Vreelandella piezotolerans: one gene and its partner. The protein of the gene in region 2 interacts with the protein of the main gene of each other region in a pairwise test. Links are inferred from orthologs where the notes say so. Each region holds a gene or a part of one and is shown on either strand. Other genes may lie near its edges.

What was found.
Region 1: the proteins of ung (region 2) and ndk interact in binary tests that used the Escherichia coli proteins (3 or more experiments, as listed by UniProt). The link is inferred for Vreelandella piezotolerans from one-to-one orthologs.

Annotation. Positions count from the first base shown.
Region 1 is NZ_CP048602.1:687,057-693,842, reverse strand. Bases 1-2,742 are described here. They hold ndk (nucleoside-diphosphate kinase), read left to right. Parts: upstream 1-1,029; coding sequence 1,030-1,455; downstream 1,456-2,742. Other genes in these bases: rlmN (dual-specificity RNA methyltransferase RlmN), read left to right, coding at 1,538-2,722; GYM47_RS03220 (HesB/IscA family protein), read left to right, coding at 526-852; GYM47_RS03225 (aminotransferase class V-fold PLP-dependent enzyme), read left to right, coding at 1-482. In the rest of the region: type IV pilus biogenesis/stability protein PilW, read left to right, coding at 2,838-3,572; GYM47_RS03200 (RodZ domain-containing protein), read left to right, coding at 3,613-4,605; ispG (flavodoxin-dependent (E)-4-hydroxy-3-methylbut-2-enyl-diphosphate synthase), read left to right, coding at 4,614-5,729; hisS (histidine--tRNA ligase), read left to right, coding at 5,799-6,786. UniProt on the Escherichia coli protein: Major role in the synthesis of nucleoside triphosphates other than ATP. The ATP gamma phosphate is transferred to the NDP beta phosphate via a ping-pong mechanism, using a phosphorylated active-site intermediate.
Region 2 is NZ_CP048602.1:1,699,323-1,711,375, reverse strand. What follows is about bases 5,476-8,328. They hold ung (uracil-DNA glycosylase), read right to left. Parts: upstream 7,318-8,328; coding sequence 6,634-7,317; downstream 5,476-6,633. Other genes in these bases: GYM47_RS07815 (adenine phosphoribosyltransferase), read right to left, coding at 7,805-8,328; gpt (xanthine phosphoribosyltransferase), read right to left, coding at 7,319-7,798; upp (uracil phosphoribosyltransferase), read right to left, coding at 5,904-6,533; GYM47_RS07835 (uracil-xanthine permease family protein), read right to left, coding at 5,476-5,766. In the rest of the region: purU (formyltetrahydrofolate deformylase), read right to left, coding at 1-795; GYM47_RS07855 (ribonuclease J), read left to right, coding at 1,069-2,670; molybdopterin synthase catalytic subunit MoaE, read right to left, coding at 2,674-3,150; cyclic pyranopterin monophosphate synthase MoaC, read right to left, coding at 3,154-3,948; mobB (molybdopterin-guanine dinucleotide biosynthesis protein B), read right to left, coding at 3,966-4,514; more of GYM47_RS07835, read right to left, coding at 4,537-5,475; more of GYM47_RS07815, read right to left, coding at 8,329-8,350; GYM47_RS07810 (NCS2 family permease), read right to left, coding at 8,385-9,683; GYM47_RS07805 (riboflavin synthase subunit alpha), read right to left, coding at 9,888-10,517; GYM47_RS07800 (methionine ABC transporter ATP-binding protein), read left to right, coding at 10,978-12,021; GYM47_RS07795 (methionine ABC transporter permease), read left to right, coding at 12,002-12,053. UniProt on the Escherichia coli protein: Excises uracil residues from the DNA which can arise as a result of misincorporation of dUMP residues by DNA polymerase or due to deamination of cytosine.

The DNA of each region.
Region 1 (6,786 bases), 1.0 Mb from region 2 along the record:
TCGAAGCCCTGATTCATGGCGGCGGGCATGAGCGCGGCATGCGTTCCGGCACGCTGCCCACCCATCAGATCGCCGGGATGGGGGAAGCCTTTGCCATCATGCAGCAGCAACAGGGCGAGGACCAAACGCGCATTGCGGCGTTACGCGAGCGTTTGTTGAGCGGCTTGGCCGACCTAGAGGGCGTCGTTTCCAACTCACCGCTGGAACACGTCGTCCCTAACATACTCAACCTGGCCTTCGAGGGCGTGGATGGCGAGGCCCTGTTGATGGCGCTGCGAGACGTAGCGGTATCCACCGGCTCGGCCTGCAACTCGGCCAGCGTCGATCCCTCTTACGTCCTGTTGGGTATTGGTACGCCCCGTCGGCTGGCACTGTCGTCGCTACGACTCAGTATTGGGCGCTTTACCCAAGAGGCCGAGATCGATCACGCCGCCACCCTACTGCGCCACGCGGTGAGCGGCTTACGTGCCAACGCGCGCTAGACGGCTGACGCACGGCTAACGATTTCTCAAAGGAGAACGCTCCATGGCAACACTGAACATTACGCCCGCAGCGGCAGAACAGATTCACCGAGTGCTGGACGAGCGAGGCCAAGGCTTGGGCCTTCGCGTATCGGTCAAACCCAGCGGCTGCTCTGGCTACAGCTACGTACTTGATTTTGCCGATGAAGCCCAAGCAGATGACGTTCGGTTCGAGGCACATGGTGCCAGCGTGTATGTCGCTCCCGAGGCGCTCGAAATGCTCGACGGCAGCGAAGTGGACTACGTCAACGAAGGCTTGAACCGCTTTTTCCGCTTCAACAACCCCAATGTCAAAGATCAGTGCGGCTGCGGTGAAAGCTTCACGGTCTAAGCCGCACGTTAAAGACCTAGCGTATATCACCGGTATTCATCCCCACCGGGAGGCGCTATAATCGCGGCCACTCGGCAGCCGGTGAAGTAGGCGGCATTGGCCGACCCTTTTTTCCTGCGCCGCCTCGGCTTTCCGAGGCGGCAATTTCTGCTTTATCCCTTTTGAGGAGATTTCTGCATGGCGACTGAACGTACTCTTTCCATCATCAAGCCCGATGCCGTTGCTAAAAATGCCATTGGCGACATCATCGCGCGCTTCGAAAAAGCCGGCCTGAAGGTCGTTGCCGCCAAAATGATGCACCTCTCCGAAGAGAAGGCTGGTGGCTTCTACGCCGAGCACAAAGAGCGCCCCTTCTTCAAAGACCTGGTCGGCTTCATGACCTCCGGTCCGGTCGTGGTACAGGTATTGGAAGGTGAAGGCGCCATTGCCAAAAACCGTGAGTTGATGGGCGCCACCAACCCGAAAGAAGCGGCTCCAGGCACCATCCGTGCCGACTTTGCGGAAACAATTGACGCCAACGCTGTCCATGGCTCTGATTCTCCGGAAAGCGCCGAGCGCGAAATTAGCTACTTCTTCGGTAACGACGAAATCTGCCCGCGCTAAATCAAGCGCTGCCGTTTCAACCTTCGTTGCCGGCCATTTTTGCGGGGGCTTTGCCCCCGCCTCTTCCTGAACGCTGACCGCCATGACCACCACCGTAGCTCAACACACGCCTGCCACTCGTACGACGCCGGACAACACCACGGCCGAACACCCAGCACCCGCTCGCCAGAACCTACTGGGACTCTCCCGCGAGCAGATGGAAGCGTTCTTTTTGTCGATCGGCGAAAAGAAATTTCGCGCCACGCAGGTCATGAAATGGATGCATCAGGAGGGCATCGACGACTTTACGGCGATGACCAACCTGTCGAAGGCCCTGCGCGACAAGCTCTCCCAGGTGGCCGAAATCCGCGGTCCAGGCGTCGTCTACGAAGGCACGTCTAGCGACGGCACGCGTAAATGGGTGTTAGAGGTAGAAGATGGCAGCTACGTCGAGACGGTGCTCATTCCTGCCGAAAACGGTAAGCGCCGCACGCTATGCGTCTCTTCCCAGGTGGGCTGCTCACTGGACTGCAGCTTCTGCTCGACCGGTAAACAGGGCTTTCAGCGTAATTTGACCGCCGCCGAGATCATCGGCCAAGTGTGGGTCGCCCAACGCAGCGTTGGCCCACGCCGTGATACCGCCAATCGCCCGGTGACCAACGTGGTCATGATGGGCATGGGCGAACCGCTGCTCAATTTCGATAACGTCGTGCCAGCCATGAAGCTGATGCTCGACGATAACGGTTACGGACTCTCCAAGCGCCGCGTCACGCTCTCCACTTCCGGCGTGGTGCCGATGATGGACAAACTGGGCGACGAACTGGATGTGAGCCTTGCCATCTCGCTACACGCCTCCACCGATGAGCTGCGCAACGAGCTGGTGCCGATCAACCGTAAGTACAACATACGTGCGCTGCTGGACGCCTGCCACCGCTACCTGGCCAAGTGCCCCGATAATCGTCAGGTCACCATCGAATACACGTTGATCAAAGACGTCAACGATCAGCAGGAACACGCTGAACAGCTCGCGGCACTGCTCAAGGAGCTGCCGTGCAAGATCAACCTGATTCCGTTCAACCCGTTCCCTCATTCAGGGTACGAGAAGCCGTCACGCAACCAAGTGATGCGCTTTCAACAGTGGCTCTACGATTTGGAGTACAACGCCACCGTACGAACCACCCGAGGCGATGATATCGACGCCGCCTGTGGCCAGCTGGTGGGCCGCGTGAAGGATCGTACCAAGCGCAGCGCACGCTACATTCAGTCTGTACAGCTCGACGCTGACTGACCGCTGTCGTCTTGACTTCCAACCGACACAGCGCTTTGATGGACACGTTTTTTGCCGGGCGCTTGGCAATCGCCCGCTGTATGGCAATGGTTCAACCCGACACAAGAGGGCGTAGATGATCGGTCACCGCAGGCGCATTATTTCCATCAGGATGCCCATGCTGTCCGTGCTTGCTGGCAGCCTGCTGCTAGCGGGTTGCGCCACCTCTGGTCAGGCCGTTCGCAGCGATGCCAATCCCGCTGCGGTAGAGGCGTATACCCAGCTTGGCGTCGCCTACTTAGAGCGTGATAACCTGACACGTGCCCTGAATGCCCTCGACCGCGCTTTGGAGCTAAACCCACGTCATCCCGAGGCACTTCAAGCCCTTGCGCTGGTCTACCAGCAGCAGGGAGAGAGCGAGCTTGCCAACCGTTATTTCGAACAAGCGCTAGATGCCGAGCCATCGTTCACCCGCGCACGTAACAACTACGCCGCGTTTTTGTACCAGCAGGAACAGTTTCCACAAGCCTGCGAACAGTTAGAAAGGGCATCCCAAGATGCCCAGTACGCCAATCGCGCCCAGCTATTCACCAACTTAGGGCAGTGCTATTTGGCCATCGACGAATTGGATAAGGCGCGCGAACGTTTGCAGCGCGCGCAAAGCATCGACCCGCGCAACCCCCGCGGGTATTTAATGTTAGCCGAACTCGAAATTTCACAGGGCAATTATGATCAGGCCTGGGCGCCGCTGCAGAACTACTTGCAGCTGGCAGGCCCCGACCCAGCAGCACTGGAACTGGCGATCGATGTCGCCCTCGCCCGCGGTGACGACGCCGCGGCCACCGACTACCAGCGCTTGCTCAACCGCTGATCAACGCTCTGATCACCACATTATTGAAGGATGCTCAGCCATGAGCGACACACAGTTACACGATAGCGTTACTCCAGCCCCCAGCACAGCAACCCCTGGTGAGTTGCTCTCGCGTCAACGCGAATCGCTTGGTGTTCCGTTAGCGGATGCCGCCCGCGCCCTCAACCTGCGCCCCGCCGTGGTGGATGGCCTAGAGCGCGATCACTACGAAGAGATTCCCGTCGCCGCCTATCGTCGCGGCTACCTTCGCGCCTATGCCAAATACCTGGGCATGGACGACCGCATGGTGCTCGACGCTTACCAAGCGCGCCATGGCACCAGCGATGCCGATCGCAAAGTAGCGCCAGTTGCCGTCACCAAGCCCCCCTCCAAGGTAGGTGCCTGGCTTTTCAAATTGGTCACCCTGTTGGTGATTGCGGGGTTGATTGCCGTGACGGTCGCTTGGTGGCAGAGCCGCGGCGGCAGCGAGCCGCCGAGCATTGGTACCTCTTCCACGATGGAAGATAACGAAGCGCCGATCAGCGAGCCAGCCCCCGAGCCCACGCCAGTCGCCACGCCGGTGATCACGCCCGAGCCTGCCGTCACGCAAGAGCCGACTAACGACACCGCTAGCGATGCCTCGCCTGACAGCGATCTCAGCGATGCGGCCACCGCACCGTTGGCGAGCAATGACGAGCCCGCACAGGCAAGCGATGAAACGCCTGCCGACCAAACGGCCGAGACCGAGGCCGCCGTCGAAGCCACCAACGCGCCTGAGGAAACCGTGGCCGAGGCGGCTCCCGCCGCCAACCCTAACCTGCTCGAACTGACGTTCAACGAGCAATCCTGGACCGAGATTTTCGATGCCAACAACCAGCGCGTGTTCGTCGGCCTGCAAAACCCCGGCACCACCGCCAGCGTTGAGGGCGAACCGCCTTTTCGTTTAACCGTTGGCAACGCCACTGGCGTGGAGCTGCGTTACCAAGGTGAGTTAGTCGACCTTGCCGAGCGCGCCGGTGCCAATAACGTTGCCCGCTTTACCCTGGGAGAGTGACCCGTCTTATGCACGCCCCTTCTCCGATCAAACGCCGCCCGTCACGCCAAATTCACGTTGGCAACGTCGCGGTGGGCGGTGATGCACCGATTTCAGTGCAAAGCATGACCAACACCAACACGCTGGACGTCGAGGCCACTGTCGGACAGATCCAGCAATTGGAAAAAGCCGGGGCGGATATCGTCCGCGTCTCGGTGCCCGATATGGATGCCGCAGAGGCCTTCGGCAAGATCAAGCAGCGCGTGGCCGTGCCGTTGGTGGCCGATATCCACTTCGATTACAAGATCGCGCTACGGGTCGCCGAGCTGGGCGTGGACTGTCTGCGCATCAACCCCGGCAATATTGGCCGGGAAGACCGCGTGCGCGCGGTGGTGAGCGCCGCCCGAGACCACGGCATTCCGATCCGTATCGGCGTGAACGCGGGGTCGCTGGAGAAAGACCTGCAAAAGAAGTATGGCGAACCCACGCCTGCGGCGCTGGTCGAGTCGGCGATGCGCCATATCGACCACCTGGATCGTCTCGATTTCCAAGAATTCAAAGTCAGCGTCAAAGCATCGGACGTGTTCATGGCCGTGGCCGCCTATCGCGACCTGGCAAACCGCATCGAGCAGCCGCTGCACCTGGGCATTACCGAAGCGGGCGGCCTGCGCTCGGGCACGGTGAAATCGTCCATTGGCCTGGGCATGCTGCTGATGGACGGTATCGGCGACACGATTCGCGTCTCGCTGGCCGCCGACCCGGTAGAAGAGATCAAGGTCGGGTTCGACATGCTCAAGAGCCTGAAGTTGCGCGCCAAGGGAATCAACTTCATTGCTTGCCCGAGCTGCTCGCGGCAGAACTTTGACGTCATCAGCACCATGAACCAGCTCGAAGAGCGGCTTGAAGACGTGATGACACCGCTGGACGTCTCGGTGATTGGCTGTGTGGTCAACGGCCCTGGCGAAGCCAAGGAGACCGATATCGGCCTCACCGGCGGCTCGCCTGCCAATTTGGTCTATATCGATGGCAAGCCGGCGAGCAAGCTGCGCAATGACCACCTCGTCGAAGATCTGGAAAAGCTGATTCGCGATAAAGTGCGTCAAAAAGAGCAGCAGCAAGAGAACATGATTGCGCGCAGCGTTTAACGCCCGTGTCGCAGGCCTAGGCGATGTCGACGCCCGCCTCGTCCGCTGCCGCCCCATAAGGAGTTTTCATTGAGCAAGTCCGCCGCTAAAAAGATTCAAGCCATCCGTGGTATGAACGACCTATTGCCCAGCGATAGCCCTCGCTGGCAATTTTTTGAGGGCAAAGTACGCCAACTGATGCACCGCTATGGTTTCGATGAAATTCGCACACCCATCGTCGAGCAAACGGCGCTGTTTGCCCGCTCGATCGGTGAAGTCACCGATATCGTCGAAAAAGAGATGTACACCTTCGACGACCGCAACGGTGACAGCCTGACACTGCGTCCCGAAGGCACCGCCAGCTGCGTACGGGCGGCCATGGAGCACGGCTTGCTGCATAACCAAACCCAGCGGCTTTGGTACCAGGGGCCGATGTTTCGTCACGAGCGGCCCCAAAAAGGGCGCTACCGACAGTTCCACCAAGTGGGCGTGGAGACATACGGCTTCGAGGGCCCTGACATCGATGCCGAAGTCATCCTGCTCTCGGCGCGCCTATGGCAAGAGCTCGGCTTGATGGAGCACGTCACCCTGGAGCTGAACTCGCTAGGCTCCGCCGAGGCGCGGGCGGCCTACCGCGATAAGCTCGTGGCCTATTTCGAGCAGCACCAAAACATACTCGACGAGGACTCCAAACGCCGCCTGACCAGCAACCCGCTGCGCATTCTGGACTCCAAAAACCCGGACATGGCCGACATGCTCGATGCGGCCCCGCAGCTGATGGACCATCTGGACGACGAGTCCCGCACGCATTTCGAGCAGCTCAAGGCGATGCTGGAGGCTGCCGGTATACCGTACGTGGTCAACCCGCGCTTGGTGCGCGGCCTGGACTACTACTGCCGCACGGTGTTCGAGTGGACGACCGCCGCGTTGGGCAGCCAAGGCACCGTGTGCGCTGGCGGCCGCTACGATGGCTTGGTCGAGCAGCTTGGTGGCAAACCCACGCCGGCCGTGGGCTTTGCCATGGGCATCGAGCGCCTAGTGCTGCTGCTGGAAACGCTCGACCTGGTGCCCGATGAGG
Region 2 (12,053 bases):
TAAACCACGCGCCAACACCGCTTTTTCAACGTCGCGACCGAAGCGAACGAGATCGGTCGGCGTGTGGCAATGGCTGACCCGATGTATGTCCTGCTCGATGATCGGGCCCGCGTCCAGCTCTTCGGTGACGTAATGGCAGGTCGCACCGATCAGCTTCACACCGCGCTCATAAGCTTGATGATACGGCTTGGCACCCGCGAACGACGGCAGGAAACTGTGGTGGATATTGATGACTCGGCCCGCATAGCGTTCGCAAAGGGAAGGCGGCAGTATTTGCATGTAGCGCGCCAGCACCACACAGTCGGCGCGGGCCGCATCTATCTGCTCTTGCACTTGATCGAATGCCCGCTGCTTGTTGGTAGGATCGACCGGTACGTGATGATAGGGAATACCGTACCACTCCGTGAGTGAACGCATATCGTCATGGTTAGAAATGACGCCCACGATATCGCAATCCAGCTCGCCTGCTTGCCAGCGATACAGCAAGTCGACCAAGCAGTGAGACTCTCTAGACACCATGAGCACGACACGGCGACGCTTTTGCGTATCTACCAACGACCACTGCATATCGAATTCGGCGGCGACGGGCTCAAACGCGGTGCGCAACGCTTCCGCCGACATACCCAGTGAGTCCGCCAGAATTTCATAGCGCATGAAAAAGCGACCAGTCTCTAAATCAGAGTGCTGGCTTGCTTCGGTAATGGAACCACCCTGCTGAGCAATAAAGCTTGAGACACGCGCCACAATGCCCACCTGATCGGGGCAGGAAACAACTAAACGGTAATAATGAGACATCACAGACACTCTTAACGTATTTAACGGCACGCTCGCCAAGCACCTGCCTAACGGCAGATAAACGCTTTAGCCGCATTAGTGTAACGTAAGCAAGATAAGGAAGCACCGCGGTCTGGTGCCGCGATGATTGTTACCCGCCCCCCGCATCCCGTATAGTTAAGACATTACTTTCTAGGCTTTTCATAACTGATGCATCCATCACGCGTTCAACTTCGTCCCCGTCGCCGCCCGCCCCTGCGCCTGCTACCGCTTGGTGGCTGTGGCGAAATTGGAATGAACCTCACGCTGTATGGGTATGACGATCAGTGGATCGCCGTTGATTGCGGCATGATGATTCGCCAAGACCTGCCGAATTCTCCGCTTCAAGTCCCCAACACGGAAACCCTGGAAGCGCTCAAGATCACCCCCAAAGCCCTGTTCATTACCCACGGCCATGAAGACCACATCGGCGCCGTGGCGTGGCTTTGGCCCAAATGGGGCTGCCCGATTTTTGCCACCCCACTCGCAGCGGGACTCTTGCGCTACAAGTTTGCCGAACATCAGCTCAGTAGCGCAGCGATCCAGACCATCGAACCGGGGGAGGCAGTAGAGAGTAGCCCCTTCACCCTTCGCTATCTCAGCGTTACCCACTCCATCCCCGAGAGCTGCGCCATCATGATGCAAGCGGGGGATTACCGCATTCTCCACACGGGTGATTGGAAACTGGACCCAACCCCGCTCATTGGCTCACCGGTCAATGCGGCTCAATTCAGAGCACTGGCACCGGTCGATTTGCTGGTAGGGGATTCAACCAACGCGCCCATGCCGGGACAGTCCGCCAGCGAAGGGGACGTTGCCAAGGCGTTGGCGAACACGCTGAGCGCTTGCACAGGCAGGGTGGTCGTGTCTTGCTTTGCCAGCAACCTAGCGCGGGTATTGGCCATTGGTTTGGCAGCCCAGGCGAGTGGACGCCGGGTTAGCCTGATGGGCCGCTCGATGGAGCGGATGGTGAGTGTGGCCAGAGGCCTGGGCTATTTGGACGACTTCCCGCCCCTGGTGCCCGCCCATGACCTGGGCTACCTCCCCCCTGAAGAGGTCGTGATCATTGCCACCGGTAGCCAGGGCGAGCCTCGCGCCGCCTTGCAACGATTGGCCCAGCGTCGCCACCCCTTTGTCGATTTAGAACCGGGCGATAGCGTGATTTTTTCTGCCAAAGCCATTCCAGGCAATGAGCGCCCCATCGAGCAGCTTAAAAAGCGTTTGTTGCAACTCGATGTCACGCTGTTCGATGAAACGAACCATCCCGAGCTTCACGCTACCGGACACCCTGCCCAGGAAGAGCTTAGAAAGCTCTATCAGTGGGTCAGACCCAAAATGCTGCTACCGGTGCATGGCGAGGCTCGCCATCAAGCGGCGCATCAAGCGCTTGCCGAAGAGCTGGGCATTCAAGCACCGCTGACGCCTGTGAATGGCGACATGCTAGTGCTCGACCAGCAAGGGTTACGCTGCGAGACGCGCTATCCTCAGCCTCCCTGCATCGTCAATCAAAATAGCGTAGTCGCTCATCCTGGCTTGGATACGGGCCACTCCTCGGCACGTCGCGGCAGCCTTTTTTTGGCTTTGCCGGTAGCGGCCACCGAGACGGGCTGGTGCCGCATTGGACGCTTGATGCTGGATGCTAGCGGGGCCAGCCCCATGGATGAAGACAGCTTTAGCGAGTGGCTGGACGAGCAGCTCGATGAGATCACCGCAGATACGCTAGCCGATTTACGCCATGCGCTACAGCCTCGGTTGGTACACTGGTTGGCGAATCACTTGCAGCATATGCCCGAGGTGCACCTGCAGATCATGGCCGCCGAGATGCCAACCATCGAGGAATTGAACGACGAGCCTTGAGCACTACCACCGAGCAGCGTCTTGCTGATCGGTGTCGCGCTCTTTCACCCAGTATGCTCCCTGTCTAGAGTGCTCTTTTTTCCAGAAAGGTGCCTGGGTCTTCAAGTAGTCCATGATGAAATCGCAGGCCTCGAAGGCATCTCGGCGGTGTGCACTGGCAACCAGCACCCTGACAATGGGGTCCCCCGGCAACAAATCTCCCACGCGATGAATGACCCTCACCGCTTGCAATGACCACCGCTGACACGCTTGCTCTGCAATACGTGCCAAGGTGCGCTCGGTCATGCCTGGGTAGTGTTCCAGGGTCAAACCGATGACGTCGGGCGTTTCGTTGAAATCTCGCACCAGCCCCGTAAAGGTGACGATCGCGCCAATGTCGGTACGCTGGCGCAACGCGCTTTCATAACCGTAGGCCATGGAGAACGGAGCAGACTGCACGACTACCCCTATGTCGGGTGCTTTCTGTTCGTTAACGGACACGGCTCAGCCTCCGGTCACCGGGGGGAAAAAGGCCACTTCGTCTTCATCGGTAATGCGTGCGCTGTCGTTGGCCATCACCTGGTTAATCGCGCACAGCGTTCGACGGTCTGCCAGCACTGAGAAGCGCGCATCTTGAGCTTTGAGCGCGGCTTTTAGCCCAGCCACATCACGGCTTGGCAATTTGTCCAACCCAATGGCCAAATCACTCTCTCCAACGCGCTCGCGCAGCTCGGCCAAAAACTTGACCCGCACACAGGGTGAGACACAGCGCTCGCCGAGGCTCACCTCGCCCGCAGCACCTTCACCAGTGACGATGGGCGCCGCCATTTCACGGCGATAATCGCCGCGCTGTCCGCCCTGCTTGCTATCCAGGTGTACCGCTTCGATACGCATTGCCTTGTCGACCGCTTTACACATATCGTAAAGCGTCAGACAGGCGACCGATACGGCGGTCAGCGCCTCCATCTCGACCCCGGTACGGCCATTCAAACGGCACATGGCGGTCACACTCACCCACCCCTGATCGTGATCGATATCGAACTCTACCGCGACTTTAGAAAGTGCCAGCGAGTGGCACAGAGGAATGAGCTCGTGGGTGCGTTTAGCCGCTTGGATCCCTGCAATACGCGCCGTGGCCAGCACATCGCCTTTGGGCAACGCGCCGTCGCTCAGCAACTTCAAGGTAGCAGGCTGCATGACGATACGCCCCGAGGCGACGGCCTCTCGACGTGTCTCTTGCTTATCGCCGACGTCGACCATATTGGCTTCGCCGTGCGCGTTCAGGTGGGTTAACTGCATGGTGTCACCTTTTATCATCAAGCCAAGTTGCGCCGCTGTTGGTCGGCCCAGTCACTGACCCAGCGGGCGATCGCGTCACAGCGATTCAAATCCAAACGCGTGACCGAAGACGCAAGCTTCACAGGAGGCTCGCCGGTCAACGCAGCGGCCTGCACCCAAGGGTCGGAAAGAATCGCCGGGTCTCCAATTCCCTCTCGATAGAGCGCCAACTTCGGTATCGGCCAAGCTTTGAAGCCTTCCACAATCACCAAATCAGGCGAATGGGGAGCCATTAATGCCAGCAAATGGGCCAAGTCGGGCTCCTCTTGCCCCGGCGTCTCTTGCATCAGCGCATAGCGATGGCGCGACGCAATCAACATGGGCGCTGCCCCCGAGCTGCGTAACCTGTAGCTGTCCTTACCCGGCTGGTCCACGTCGAAATGATGGTGCGCATGTTTGATAACCGCCACCGACACTCCCATGCCGCGCAGAAGCGGCAACAATTTCTCTAACAGCGTGGTTTTACCGGTACCACTCCAGGCAGCCACCCCCAGAACCGGAAACGGGCAGCGTAGCGCCTCACTCATAACGCATCCTGTCTGTCACGACTCACTCACCCTCTTTTTCTGCTGGTAGCAACCAGTTTAACGCAATGCCGACCAGAGCGGCCAAACTTACGCCCTGTAGCGTGAACTGCCCGCCACCAAATTGCATACCGCCGATGCCAAACACCAAGATCAGCGACACCACCACCAAGTTACGCGCCGCCGTCAACGACTGCCCTGCCCGCACGAGAGTATTCATACCGACCACGGCAATCGAGCCAAACAGAAGCGTCATGATGCCCCCCATGACTGGCCCAGGGATGGTTTGCAATAGCGCACCAAGCTTGCCGACAAAGGCCAAAACGATAGCGATGACCGCCGCCACCACCATGTACATCGGATTGAAGGCCTTGGTCAGCGTCACGGCACCGGTGACTTCTGAGTAAGTCGTGTTAGGCGGCCCACCAAACAGCGCAGCGACGGTGGTGGCCAAACCATCGCCCAGTAGCGTGCGATGCAAGCCAGGCTTTTCCAGATAGTTGGTACGCGTGACCGAACCAATCGCCACCATGTCACCAATATGCTCGACGGCAGGCGCAATCGCGACCGGAATCATGAACAGGATGGCCGCCCAATGGAAACTAGGCGCCGTAAAGTTGGGTAACGACAGCCAAGCCGCATCGCGCACCGGCGTAAAGTCAACCACTCCCATGATGAGCGCCAGCGCGTAGCCCGTTGCAATACCGCCCATGATGGGCACCAAACGCAACAGGCCGCGGCCAAATACTGCGAGCACCAGGGTCACCAACAGACTTGCCATGGAAAGAAATATCGCTTGGCCGTAGCCAATGGAGTCGCTGGTCTCGCCGGTTGCCATGCTGACGGCGACCGGGGCGAGCGCCAAACCAATCACCATGATGACGGGACCGACCACCACGGCGGGCAACAGCCGGTGCAGCCAAGCCGTCCCTTTCAGCCGTACCGCCTGAGAAATCACCACGTACACCAACCCGGCCGCCATCAACCCACCCAGCGTCGCCGACACGCCGAAGCTGGCGACAGAGCCCTGAATGGGCGCGATGAAGGCAAACGAGGAGGCCAGAAATACCGGCACGCTCTGCTTGGTGACGCCATGAAAGACCAGCGTACCGAGTCCGGCTGTAAACAGCGCCACGCTGGGATCTAACCCAGTCAATAGCGGAACCAGTACCAATGCACCAAAGGCCACGAACAGCATCTGCGCGCCGGTCAGTAACATTTTTGGCCAAGACTCTTGTCTCGCACTCGTTATCATCACACCACTCCTAGGGTCTGTTATTAGGTTTTGTACGAAATGGCGGCTAGCGCAGATAGTGTTCGTACATAGCCAAGTCACGGAGGCAAAAAAATGCCCCTAACGCAAAGCGTAAGGGGCGTTTTGAGACGGAGCGCTCAGCGCGTTCCGAAAATTTTGTCGCCGGCATCTCCCAAGCCGGGGACGATGTAGCCATTCTCATCGAGTCGGTCATCCACCGAGGCAGTGTAAATTTCTACATCGGGATACGCATCTTGCACCCGTTTAATCCCTTCAGGGGCAGCCACCAATACGATGACTTTCATGTGTTCACAGCCACGCTCACGCAGCATGTCCAACGTAGCCACCATCGAACCACCGGTTGCCAGCATCGGGTCGATCACAATCGCCATACGCTCTTCGATGTCGTTGGCGAATTTTGCAAAATACGGCACCGGCTGCAGCGTCTCTTCATCGCGATACAGGCCAACGACACTGACCCGCGCGCTAGGAATAAGGTCTGTCACGCCTTCCAACATACCTAAGCCCGCCCGCAGAATCGGAACGATGGTCACCTTTTTGCCTTTCAAGCGACGTGTCGCTATAGGCTCACCGTTCCAGCCTTGAATCTCATGATCTTCGAGCTCCAGACCCTTGGTCGCTTCGTAGGTCAGGAGTTTAGCCACTTCACCTGCCAGTTCACGAAAGCTTTTAGTGCTCAAATCAGCTTCGCGCATTAGTCCCAGCTTATGTTGAACAAGCGGATGGTTAATGGCGTAGACACTCATGGGACTTCCTCACTGCAGGGGATTCAAGATGGCAGCCTGCTGAGCCACCATCGACATGCTTACAAATTGCGCGACATTCTACCCGCAACTGACCATGAGGTTAAGGGGTTTCCGGTAATTGCCAATCAATGGGCGAGCGCCCCTGCGCTTCCAAGAACTGGTTAGCTTTGGAAAAATGACGATTGCCAAAAAAGCCACGGTGCGCCGACAGTGGGGAAGGATGCGGTGATTCCAGCACCAAATGGCGAGAGGTATCGATCAGCGCCTTTTTCTGCCGCGCGTGACTCCCCCAAAGAAGAAATACGCTGGGCTCGGCATGACGACTGACGGTCTCAATAGCTTGATCGGTGAAGAGCTCCCAGCCTTTACCACGATGCGACGCGGCATTGCCCTGCTCGACCGTCAGCGCCGTGTTCAATAGCAATACCCCCTGCTTGGCCCACGCCTCCAAAAAACCGTGCTGCACCGGCGTAAAGCCAACGTCACTCGCCAACTCCTTGTAGATGTTGACAAGCGATGGGGGCACCGGGACACCCGGCTGCACCGAAAAGCAAAGCCCGTGCGCTTGATTAGGCCCGTGGTAAGGGTCTTGACCCAAAATCACAACCTTTACCGACGCGAGAGGCGTTAATTCAAAGGCACGAAACCAATTCGACGAATGCGGATAGATAACTTTCTTGGCCGCCTTTTCGTCGGCCAAAAACGCCTTCAAAGCGGACATGTATTCCGCCTGAAACTCCTGCCCTAGCCAATGGCTCCAATCATCGGGTAACGGGTTAGCCATATCACTTCTTCATTTGATCGGCGAGTGGCTCGACGTAGGCAATGCCCATATCCCAAGGGAATTGGATCCAGCACTGTTGAGCCACTTCTGTCAGATATTGATCCACCAAAGGGCGTCCCTCTGGTTTGGCGTAAATCGTGACAAAATGTGCTTTAGGCAACATTTCACGCACGGCACGGGCCGTTTTACCGGTATCGACGAGATCGTCGACCAACAGCCAGCCATCGCCATCATGGTCGACCCCTTTCATGATATCCAACCCGCCCTGCTCCATGTGATCGTAGCTCTTGATGCACACGGTATCGATCAGGCGAATGTTCAGCTCGCGGGCAATCAGCGCCGCCGGAATCAAGCCGCCACGGGTAATCGCTACGATGCCTTTGAAGTCTCGCTCGATGAGCAGATGGCAGAGCTGGCGCACGTCGCGATGAATTTGGTCCCAAGAGACGGTGAAGTGTTGATGATAGCGTTCGCTGCTCATGGGACGTTACTCGTCTTCGTTGAAGGAACAGACCGCGAAGACGCTGTAGCCCGCATCGCGAATCTTCTGAGAACCACCCAATTCGGGTAGATCGATAATCGTTGCCGTCTCCACGACGTGGCCACCGCAGCGCTGAATCAAGTTAGCCGCTGCCAGCATCGTTCCCCCCGTCGCGATCAGATCATCCATGAGCAAAATCCGATCCCCTTCCTGAAACGCATCGGCATGGAGCTCGACTTCCGAATGGCCATACTCCAGCGTGTAGGTTTCACTAATGGTTTTGAACGGCAGTTTGCCCTTCTTACGCACGGGAACGAAGCTGCAGCCCAGCTCGTACGCCAGCGGTGCACCAATAATGAAGCCACGGGCGTCGATGGCCGCGATGGCATCCAGATTCATTTCCTGGTAGCGGTGCACGAAACTGTCGATCAGCTTACGAAAAGCAGCGCTGTTTTGCAGCAAGGGGGTAATATCACGAAAATTCACCCCCTGCTCTGGCCAGTCAGGAACCGTGCGAATAACGGACTTAATGTAATCGCCGTAGATGCTCATCGCGTCTCTCATTGATTAGTCGAAGATTGGGCAGTTAGCCCATGAATAGAAACTTTGCTGCAAATAGCAGCGCTAACACCACCACCGCCGGGTTGAGATCCGCGAAGCGGCCCGACAGCGTTTTGATCGCCACGTAGCTGATGAAACCCAGGGCAATACCTTCCGCAATGGAGAAGGTCAGCGGCATGGCAATCGCCGCGATCAGGACCGGGGCCGCGTCGGTGGGATCTTCCCAATTCGCATGCGCCAAGCTTCCCGCCATCAGCACAGCGACATAAAGAAGCGCACCGGCTGTCGCATAGGCGGGGATAGAGCCAGCCAGCGGCGCGAAAAACAGGCTGATCAAAAACAGTAGGCCGACCACGACCGCCGTCAACCCAGTACGCCCACCGGAGACGATGCCCGCCGTGGATTCGATGTAGCTGGTGGTGGTGGAGGTACCCAGCGCGGCACCGGCCATCGACGCAGTACTATCGGCCATCATGGCACGCCCGATACGTGGCAGCTTACCGTTTTCATCCAGTAGCTTGCCACGGTGAGCAACCCCCACCAGCGTGCCGGACGTATCGAACAAATCGACGAATAGGAACGCAAAAATGACGCTGAGCATGGCGACATCCAGCGCTCCCATCAGGTCCATGGCCATGAACGTCGGCGCAATGGAAGGCGGCATGGACATGATGCCACCATACTGGTTATGCCCCAGCACCATGGCCAGCACGGTCACCCCGATGATCCCGATCATGACCGCGCCCGTGACGCGCAAATAGGCCAAGGCAGTAATCACGAAAAAGCCCAGCAAGGCATACAGCGGCGCTGGCTCTGACAAGTCGCCGAGCGACACGAACGTAGCCGGATTAGCGACCACGATACCCGCATTCTTGAGGGCAATCATCGCAAGGAACAGACCGATACCGGCGGCAATCCCCAGGCGCAACGAGAGCGGAATGGAGTTGATGATCCACTCGCGAATTTTGAAAATACTCAGCAGGAAGAACGTCAAACCCGAGAAGAAGACGGCCCCTAGCGCCGCTTCCCAGGTATACCCCATGCCCAGCACCACACCGTAGGTGAAGAAGGCGTTCAACCCCATGCCCGGCGCTTGAGCAATGGGGTAGTTAGCCCACAGGCCCATCACGAAACAGCCGATGGCCGCCGCTAGACAGGTTGCTACAAAGACAGCGCCGTAATCCATCCCCGCTTCCGACAGAATGCTCGGGTTGACGAAAATGATGTAGGCCATGGTTAAGAACGTCGTGACCCCTGCGATCACTTCCGTCTTGAGGTTGGTCTTCTGCTCTGTGAGCTTGAAGTAGTTGTCCAGAAGTTTCATGTAGTTTTTATCCTTCGCGCTTACGCCGAATGCGTCCCTTGGTGCGAGAAAAGCCGCACATACTACCGAAAGGCACCGCGTGATGCGAGTGCCGTACATGCAGCCGTTGATCGAGGGCACGTTCCCTCACTTACTGTTTAGCAAACTTTAGGCCATCAGCTAACCGATCGGTCAACAAAAGCCCAAAGCAATACCCTCAAATTGCTAAAAGGACCGGCTCGCCAATACCCGCTCCACCGTTTCCACGATGACCTGTGTTTGCGGATCGATCTCGATATTGACCCAATCGCCCATCGAGCGGCTGCCCAATACCGTACGGGATAGTGTCTCGGGGATCAGATTAACACTGAACTCGACCCCCGCCCCATCCGCCGATGGCCGCACGGCACCCACGGTGAGGCTGATGCCGTCAACGCCAATGTAGCCTTTCTCAAAAACGAATTTAGCGGCCTTTTCCGGTAGTGCGAACCAGATACGGCGATTATTGGGCGCCTCTTCGATGGCGACGATCTGCGCCATACAAATGATGTGACCGGACATAGAGTGACCGCCAATCTCATCACCGAAGCGGGCCGCACGCTCTATGTTGACGCATTGCCCCGGGGTAATTGCACCAAGATTGGTCAGTCGCAGCGTTTCTCGCATCAGGTCGAAACTGACACGCTCGCCCTCGATGGCCGTCACCGTCAGGCACACACCGTTATGCGCGACGGACGCGCCAATTTCCAAACCGCTCCTAAGCTCTTCTGACAAGGCAACCACATGGGTGCGGAACTCCTCTAGCTCGCGCACTTCGACAATCTCAGCAGTACCTTGAACGATACCCGTGAACATGATCCCTTCCTTTCTTTACAGGTGAGCAGGGTGGCATAGGCCATAAAAACTTGCGTAAGCTTACTACTAATGACCCAACCTTGTGCAGCCAGGCAGCACCCACGCTTGATCGATCATGTTTTTTTGCTGCTAACACCCCGCCATACCTTTACTCAACAGCAATAAAAACCCAAAAAAACAACCAAAAAAAGAAAATAGATCTGTTTAAAAACTTAAAAACATGAAATAGAACGCTTTCCGTTGACAACGCCCCCATCGCTCTTTAGACTTTCGCCGCAAATGTAATGACGCCGATTTGTACCCAGATTGCGGGCGTCCACCTGGCCTTTGGCGGGGTGAAGTGCAGCTAAAAGGGTGTGTCCAGCGTTGATGGCCACCCGCAAGGGTGGCCTTTTTTTGTTCCCCGCCCTACGCTTGCCCCCTCGCACTCCGTCTTCGGCCTACCATTAAGGCAGACGCTATGATTGAACTTAGCAACGTTAGTAAAACTTATGGCAGCGGCGATGGTGCCGTGCATGCCCTTCAAAACGTCGATTTAACGATCCCCAAAGGCACGATTCACGGTGTCATTGGCCTTTCCGGCGCTGGCAAATCCACCCTCATCCGCTGCGTCAATCTACTCGAGCGCCCCACGAGCGGCAGCGTGGTCGTGGATGGGCAAGAGATGACCGGGCTGAGCCGCAGCGAACTGAATCATGCTCGTCATCGTATCGGCATGATTTTTCAACACTTCAACCTACTCACCACACGCACCGTTTTTGATAATGTCGCCCTCCCCTTGGAACTGATGGGTGAAAAGCGCAGCGCGATCAAAAACCGCGTTCTTCCGCTGCTCGAGATGGTAGGCCTTGCCGATAAAGCGAAGCAGTACCCCGCCCAGCTCTCCGGCGGCCAGAAACAGCGTGTTGCCATTGCCCGCGCCCTTGCCAGCAAACCGCATGTGCTGCTGTGCGATGAAGCGACCTCGGCGCTGGACCCACAGACCACTAGCTCGATTCTCGAGCTGCTGCGCGACATCAATCACCAACTGGGCATCACCATCCTGCTCATTACCCACGAAATGGAAGTGGTGAAATCGATCTGCCACCGGGTCAGCCTGATCTCTGATGGCAAGCTGGTAGAGGACGCGGAAGTGGGCGACTTCTTTACCGCGCCTGCAACGCAGCTTGGTCGCGACTTTTTGAACGACTTCTTACAACTCAGCCCCCCGAAAGAGCTACTGGAGCGCCTGGAAGAGCGCCCTAATGAACACACGCACCCGGTGGTGCGGCTAACGTTCTCGGGTGACGCCGTTTCAACACCGCTCATTTCTCGTCTGGCGCGGGAGTGCAGCGTGGACGTCAGCATCCTGCAGGCCAAAGTCGAGTCCATACAAGACCGCACGCTGGGCCTAATGATTGCCGAGCTACTGGGCAGCCATGAGCAAACCCAACAAGCCATGTCCTATTTAGAAGCGCATCAACTACAGGTGGAGGTACTTGGTCATGTCCAGCGCAATGTTTGATCTCATTTTACAGGCCACGCTGGATACCCTTT